2 regions of the Paenibacillus sp. BIHB 4019 genome follow, and region 2 is predicted to be linked to the other one. Evidence: riboswitches for the same ligand, from Rfam matches in the RefSeq annotation. Region 2 holds a riboswitch; the other holds the start of a gene.

Region 1 (3,408 bases), 3.4 Mb from region 2:
GCCACTTTCCTGGCAGCAGATGAACAGCGCGGCCGTGTTGTTGGCAATGTAATGAGCGGCCTGCTGCTAGGCATTATGTTTGCCCGGCCATTAGCCAGCCTCATAACGGAATATTGGGGATGGCGGGAGGTATTTATTTTATCTGCTATCGTGATCCTATTGCTCGCAATTGTTCTATCCCGTGCGCTTCCACAGCGGAAACCAACACCGTCCCTCCAATATGGGGCATTGATCCGCTCTTTAGGCTCGCTTTTGAAAGCAACGCCTATTTTGCGCCGCCGCGCCTTTTATCAAGCTTGTTTATTTGGCTCCTTTAGTTTGTTTTGGACTGTCATCCCTCTTCGTTTAACCGAATATTTTCATTTGACGCAGCAAGGCATCGCTTTATTCGCTCTCGCTGGTGTAGCAGGAGCCGTAGCGGCGCCTATTGCCGGAAGATTGGCTGATCGGGGTTTGACTAAATGGCTGAGCGGCATCGCGATTGCCGTTTCTGCCCTTGCTTTTTTAACTGCCTATCTTGTGCGGGGGGATTCTTTCGCCGCTTTGGCATTACTGCTGGTTGCTGCTATCGTTTTGGATATGGGGGTGTCAGGAAATCTTGTGTTGGGCCAGCGCGTTATCTATTCGCTAGGCAGTGAGATGCGCGGACGCCTTAATGGCCTATTCATGGCTATTTTCTTCATCGGCGGAGCCGTAGGGTCTTTTTTGGGAGGATGGGCCTATGCTTATGGGGGATGGGCTTTAGCTTCCCTGATCGGTATCGCTCTGCCGGTGCTTGCCTTTCTATATTACTTAACCGAGGCCAAACAACCATCAGGGAATGCATAAAACCTTTGTGCTTGGTAAAAAGAAACTTCTTACAGCGGATAGTGTCTTAATTGCTCATTATCCTCCTGTTTTTTGACTGCGTCCCATAATGAATAATGCTCAAATACACCGGGATTAAAAAATAAGGGGAAGCGCTGCTTGAACCAGTCTTGCATTCGCAAGTCCAGCGCCATCTCCGTTTCCGCTACAGCTTCTTTTCATATAAATGGGCGCTCCAGCCCTCTGCATCGTATCTGCCGCATAAGCTCAAGCCTTGGCTAACATAAAAAGCGTTAAGCGACGGATTTTCCGCCATGCAATCAAGGCGCATCCAGGCTTTTCCACGCGAGCGAATATATGCTTCTGACCACGCGAGCATTTGACCGCCAATGCCTTGCCCCTTGAAGCTGCGCGATACAGCCAGCCGATGCACATAACCGGCATCCGTATGAAACTGCGCTCCCCAAAGCGGCTCGTCATCCCATTCGACCGAAAAACAGCCCGCAAGCTCGCCCTGCAAGTAAGCGACGAACACTTCTTTTTCACTAATAAATTTCTCTAAATATTCCATTGTAAAAGAATCCTCGCTCCACTGGCGCAAGCCCTTCGCCTCATATATCCAGCGGGCTGCTTCCTTGTATAAACGAAGCATCGCTTCCAGATCATCAGATGCGGCGCGTTTAATGGCTACTTTTATCATCTGTTCCAATTTGAACTCTCCTTAAAATAGAAAAGTATTTGGTCAGTTGACCAAATACTTTGCCCAGGCGAACGGCTGCTATGACATATGCGCTCCCCCGCAGTGCTCTGCGTTTTCGCCAGTTACGCATACCAAATAATTACTGCTAGTATAACGAAATACAGCTATTTGTCAATCATTAATTCCGACTTTCTAGATTGGCATTGAATTCCCTTCATGATCAACAAACATAAAACGGCTGTCCGGCGTGCGGCGCTGCTCCAATAGCCCAATAATGCCGCGCGCGCTATGGCTTGCATCCAGCGGAGCCTCGCCACCCCCCATATCCGTCCGCATCCAGCCGGGATGAATGCTAAGCACTTGAATGCCCCGCTTTTGTAAATATACATGAAGCTGCTGCGTGAACATATTGAGCGCTGTTTTGGATATCGCATAAGGATAATCGCCTGGATAAGCATGCGTGATGCTGCCCGCTTCAGATGAAATATTAAATATTGCGGCATCCTTCTCCGTTAACAGAGACAGAAAATGCTTGACTACACGCATAGGGCCATATACATTGATATCCATCGTCAGCGCCACATCGGTGAAATCCAGCTGTTCGATTTGCGTATTTCGAGCATTGAGAATCGCTGCATTATTAATAATCGCTCCAAGGCTCATGCCCTGCTCCTTCAATTGTGAAGCGAGTGCGGCAATGCCCTCCTCCTTCGTGACATCCAATTCCACAATCGACAGCCGATCGCCGTACTTTTCTGCAAGTGCCGACAGCTTTTCATTAGTCTCATTTGGCGATCGAACGCCCGCCACAACTGCATGCCCGCGCTCCAGCGCCTCGCTTGTCATTTCATAACCAAGTCCTCGTCCAGCGCCTGTAATTAAAATGTTCATGCTCCCAGCTCCCTCTATTCGATTTCTTTCCCGAAGAAAGCTTCCGCTTCCTTAAGCGACTGCTCTAATCTGCTGCGCAGCTGCATCATCCATGCTGGCTCATTATGCCACGTTTCCCCTATTGCCCGCTTTACACGAGCATAACTGTACAGGTTATCAAACCGTTTGCAGCCAGGCAGCATCGCTTCCGTCTCCACATTCCATACAAATTCGGACGTGTAGCCGTCGACAAAATGCTGCTTTTTACGCTCCCAGTCCTCCCGTGCTATAAACTCCTGCAAGCTTTCCAGTGCTGCATAAATGTCCATCGCATACCAGTGGTACATCGCATCATCGAAATCAATGACATGGCACAGGCCCGTCTCCCTATCATAAAACACATTATCGCATTCGAAATCATAATGAATGAGACCGAAATGCGCAGCAGAAACAGGCCACGTCTGAAAATAATTCCTTAGCTGCTTCACTTCGCAAAGCGCTGCTGTTTCCTCCGGGAAGGCTGACAGCTCTTCTTCGATCCAATCGAGCACTTCTTCATACGTCCATCGGCGGTGCTTCTTGGGCGTATATGTGCTGGACAAACGGTGAAGCTCGCCTAACGTCTTCCCATAAACAAACAGGGTCGCAGCGTTGAAATCGGCTTGATCAAAGGACTGGCCAGGCACTCGCTTGAATACCGAAGCTGCGTAATTTCCCCAAGGTGTCGCTGTTTCAATCAGCTCGGCACCTTGCTTTGATGCAATCGCTTCCAGTACGTTGAAGCCATTTTCCTTCAAATAGGCGATAAATGCAAGCTCCGCCAGCGTATTCGCCTTATTTTTCTCCGATTGGGGAGCGAAGCGCAGCAGCCTTGTGTTTCCCTCGAAGCGAAATGGATAAATCGCATTAGACGAAATCCGGTAATATTGAAACAGATCCAGCGAATCCGCATCATAGCTCCAATTTTGCAGCAGCATTTCAGCCAAGTCGGTATTATTAAACAAATATTTAAGTTTTATCATTGATTTTGC
Region 2 (3,408 bases):
CAGACCAGCTTAAGCCGGCGAACTATTTTTTTACTACAAAAATTGAAGGTCGTGCCGGTTATACCGGTCGTGCCTGCCATGCGATTTTTTGACTTATGTTTTGCGGTTTGCCTGGCGCTTTACAAGGGTAAGAATATCTCCAAGACCGATTAAACAAGCTATAGTATGTTTGTCCCCATTGCCGCATATGTTGGGTTAAGAATGTTTGCGGACGTGGGGGGAGATCATTTTGTGGAGTAGCCATATGCTTGGAGGGCAATTTTTCACACTGCTGCTAATGGCGGTTGCGCTTGGCATGGATGCTTTTTCGCTAGGAATTGGAATTGGGCTGCGCGGTATTCGCTGGCTCCATATAATAAGATTAAGTGTTATTATCGGTATGTTTCATATTATTATGCCGCTCGGAGGCATGTATGCCGGGAGCTTCGTTAGCGGCTTGCTGGGTCATGTAGCAACTGCGGCTGCTGGCGTGCTGTTAGTGCTGCTCGGCGGGCATATGATTTATAGCTCCTTGCGGGGAGAAGATGTGCAAGCCTTCGATCACCGTACCATTTGGGGGACGCTGCTGTTCGCGCTGGGCGTCAGCGCCGATTCTTTTTCCGTTGGCGTTACGCTTGGCATGTTTGCAGCCGATTTGCTGCTGACGGTGCTGCTGTTCGGTTTTTTTGGCAGCTTGATGTCGATTATGGGATTGCTGCTTGGAAGAAGAGTCAGCCATCGGCTAGGCGGCTATGGCGAAGCATGCGGCGGCGCGGTGCTGCTGGTGTTCGGTTTAATGTTTATTTTCTGAAAATATAAGAATTTATAAGTTTACATGTATAAATAGGCTTATATTTCATCGCGAAACGGAAGCTTTGCCATCAAAGGATGGCTTCAGCCGTTTACGCTTGAAATATAAGAATTTATAGGTTGGACATCTATAAATATGCTTATATTTCTCGGACTGAAACGAGCTGTACCGCCAGAGGACGGCGACAGCCGTTTCATCTTGATACACATAGAAAGGGGCATGCGGCGTGAAGCGCATTTTGTTCATTTGTACGGGAAATACTTGTCGTTCTCCGATGGCGGAGGCGATGCTGAAAAATATGGCGGCCCAGCAGGGCGTAGCAGTAGAAGTGCGTTCGGCAGGCATCTCCACCATTGACGGTTTGGCCGTTTCCGGCCATGCGACAGAGGTGCTGCGCGGTTATGGCATAGAACATCAGAGCTCTTCATGCGCGCTGACAGGAGAAGCGGTAAAATGGGCGGACCTCGTGCTGACGATGACCGCCAGCCACAAAAGAGGACTGCTCCAATGGTTCCCGGAAGCCGTAGATAAAGCGCACACGCTCAAAGAGTATGTCAATCAAGATACGGGCGTACTGGCAGACATTAAGGAACTGGAGCGGCTGTATACGGAGCTGCACATGAAGCAGACGCTGGGACAGCAGCTGACGGATGGCGAACGCAATCGCCTGCTGGAGCTGGAGCGCCGTATACCAAGCTTTGATATTATAGACCCGTTTGGCGGAACACTCGGAAATTACAAAAGCTGCGCCGAGGAAATTCGCAGCTGCTTGCAGCAGCTGCTCTTGCAGTTAAAGCAGGAATAAGCGGATGGCTGCGGCACAGCAAATGTAAAAGCGCGAATTTAGGCGCGGAACCGATTGATTTTTCATAAAAATTCGGCTATGATGAGTACAGATATACGGTTTCCGATGTGACTGGCGACGGAAGTGGGTAACCACGGTGGAGCATCGGAACATACGGCCGGTCGCCTGGGCAAAGAGCAGCATGCTGAAGAGCATGTCATGCTCTTTTTTCGTCTTTTAGGACAAATTTAGGTATAATAAAAGCGTCAAATTGCGGAAGCGGAGTTATGTGCCGAGCGCCGCAAGTATCATTGCAAGTGCAGCATCGTCATACTTTGGAGGAGGTTTATACGTGAAAATTGCCATTGGCGCGGATCATGCCGGCTACCGGCTGAAGGACGAAATTGTACCATTTCTGCTATCGCTTGGTCACGAAATTGAAGATTTCGGTTGCGACTGCAATCAATCGGTCGATTACCCGGATTATGCACTGCCTGTAGCAGAAAAGGTGGCAAACGGGGAAGTGGATCGCGGTATTCTCATTTGTGGAACAGGCATTGGCATGTCGATTGCCGCTAATAAGGTTAAAGGCATCCGCTGCGCGCTGGTGCACGATTTATTTTCCGCCAAAGCGACGCGCGAGCATAATGATACGAATGTAATTGCACTGGGCGAGCGGGTCATTGGTCCGGGGGTGGCACAGGAAATTCTTCGTATTTGGCTGGACACGCCATTCTCCGGCGGCGAACGTCATGCGGGACGCATTCATAAAGTAGGCCAAATCGAGCAAAAATATAACGCTTAAGCTAAATCAGCAAGTAAGAAGGCTTTGTTCCATGCTTGCATGGATACGGTTAGTTAGACAAGGAGGCCGCCTGCTATGGAAGCAAACGAGAAAACGATAGCGATAGCAAGCGCAGTAGAGACGATCGTTCGCGAGCTTGCGGCAGCGGGCAGCCTGCGGGCTGGACAGCTTCTCGTCATCGGCACGAGCACGAGCGAGGTGCTGGGCCGGCGTATTGGGACGTCAGGCACGCCACAAGCTGCTGCGGAAATTTACGCTGGAGTAGAGGCTGTGCGCCGCGATATTGGTTTTTATCCGGTGTATCAATGCTGCGAGCATTTGAACCGTGCGCTCGTTATCGAGCGTGCAGCGGCTGAACGTTACGGACTTGAGCTGGTCGCGGCGATTCCCGTTCCGAAGGCGGGCGGCTCCATGGCGGCTTATGCGTATCGTCACATTAAAGATGCTTGTCTCGTCGAGACGGTAGCCGCGCATGCTGGAATAGATATCGGCGATACTTTCATCGGTATGCATTTGCGCAGAGTGGCGGTTCCGGTGCGGCCTTCGATTCGCAGCATTGGCGAGGCGCATGTCACGATGGCGGTTACGCGGCCAAAGCTTATTGGCGGTGTACGAGCGGTGTATGAGCTGGACGGTGTGGCAGACAGCCGTGATGCTGTTGTCTTGTCTCCGGAGCAATCCGCTGGGACATGCGATTAATCGCAAGCATTCTATAAAGATTTTATTATTGGCGGATGGAGCATGCAGCCCGTTGAACAAATATCTGACGAGTCTATCATGCTTAATCCTTATCTATATAACAAGCACACACAACTAAGGAGGCATTTATTATGGAAAATCTACGTAAACAAGATCCGGAAGTTTTGAAAGCAATGGGACTGGAATTGCAGCGTCAACGCGATAACATCGAGCTAATCGCATCGGAAAATATCGTAAGCGAAGCTGTGCTTGAAGCATTGGGTTCTGCTTTGACGAACAAATATGCAGAAGGCTACCCAGGCAAACGTTTCTACGGCGGCTGTGAGCATG

Evidence for each region. Region 2 has a riboswitch for ZMP and ZTP ahead of rpiB (ribose 5-phosphate isomerase B). Riboswitches for the same ligand answer to the same signal wherever they lie in the genome.
Region 1: another riboswitch for ZMP and ZTP. It lies ahead of BBD42_RS25820 (GNAT family N-acetyltransferase); the one in region 2 lies ahead of rpiB (ribose 5-phosphate isomerase B).

The regions. Positions count from the first base shown of each region.
Region 1 covers NZ_CP016808.1:5,977,298-5,980,705, forward strand. The annotation lists gene BBD42_RS25815 (MFS transporter) at 1-828, shown strand, start outside; partial or broken gene BBD42_RS32415 (DNA mismatch repair protein MutT) at 858-1,004, opposite strand; gene BBD42_RS25820 (GNAT family N-acetyltransferase) at 1,013-1,507, opposite strand; ZMP/ZTP riboswitch at 1,562-1,643, opposite strand; gene BBD42_RS25825 (SDR family oxidoreductase) at 1,700-2,398, opposite strand; gene BBD42_RS25830 (phosphotransferase enzyme family protein) at 2,413-3,399, opposite strand.
Region 2 covers NZ_CP016808.1:2,555,746-2,559,153, forward strand. The annotation lists gene BBD42_RS10890 (manganese efflux pump MntP) at 245-790, shown strand; gene BBD42_RS10895 (low molecular weight protein arginine phosphatase) at 1,017-1,595, shown strand; ZMP/ZTP riboswitch at 1,693-1,773, shown strand; gene rpiB (ribose 5-phosphate isomerase B) at 1,927-2,379, shown strand; gene BBD42_RS10905 (TIGR01440 family protein) at 2,455-3,078, shown strand; gene BBD42_RS10910 (serine hydroxymethyltransferase) at 3,210-3,408, shown strand, end outside.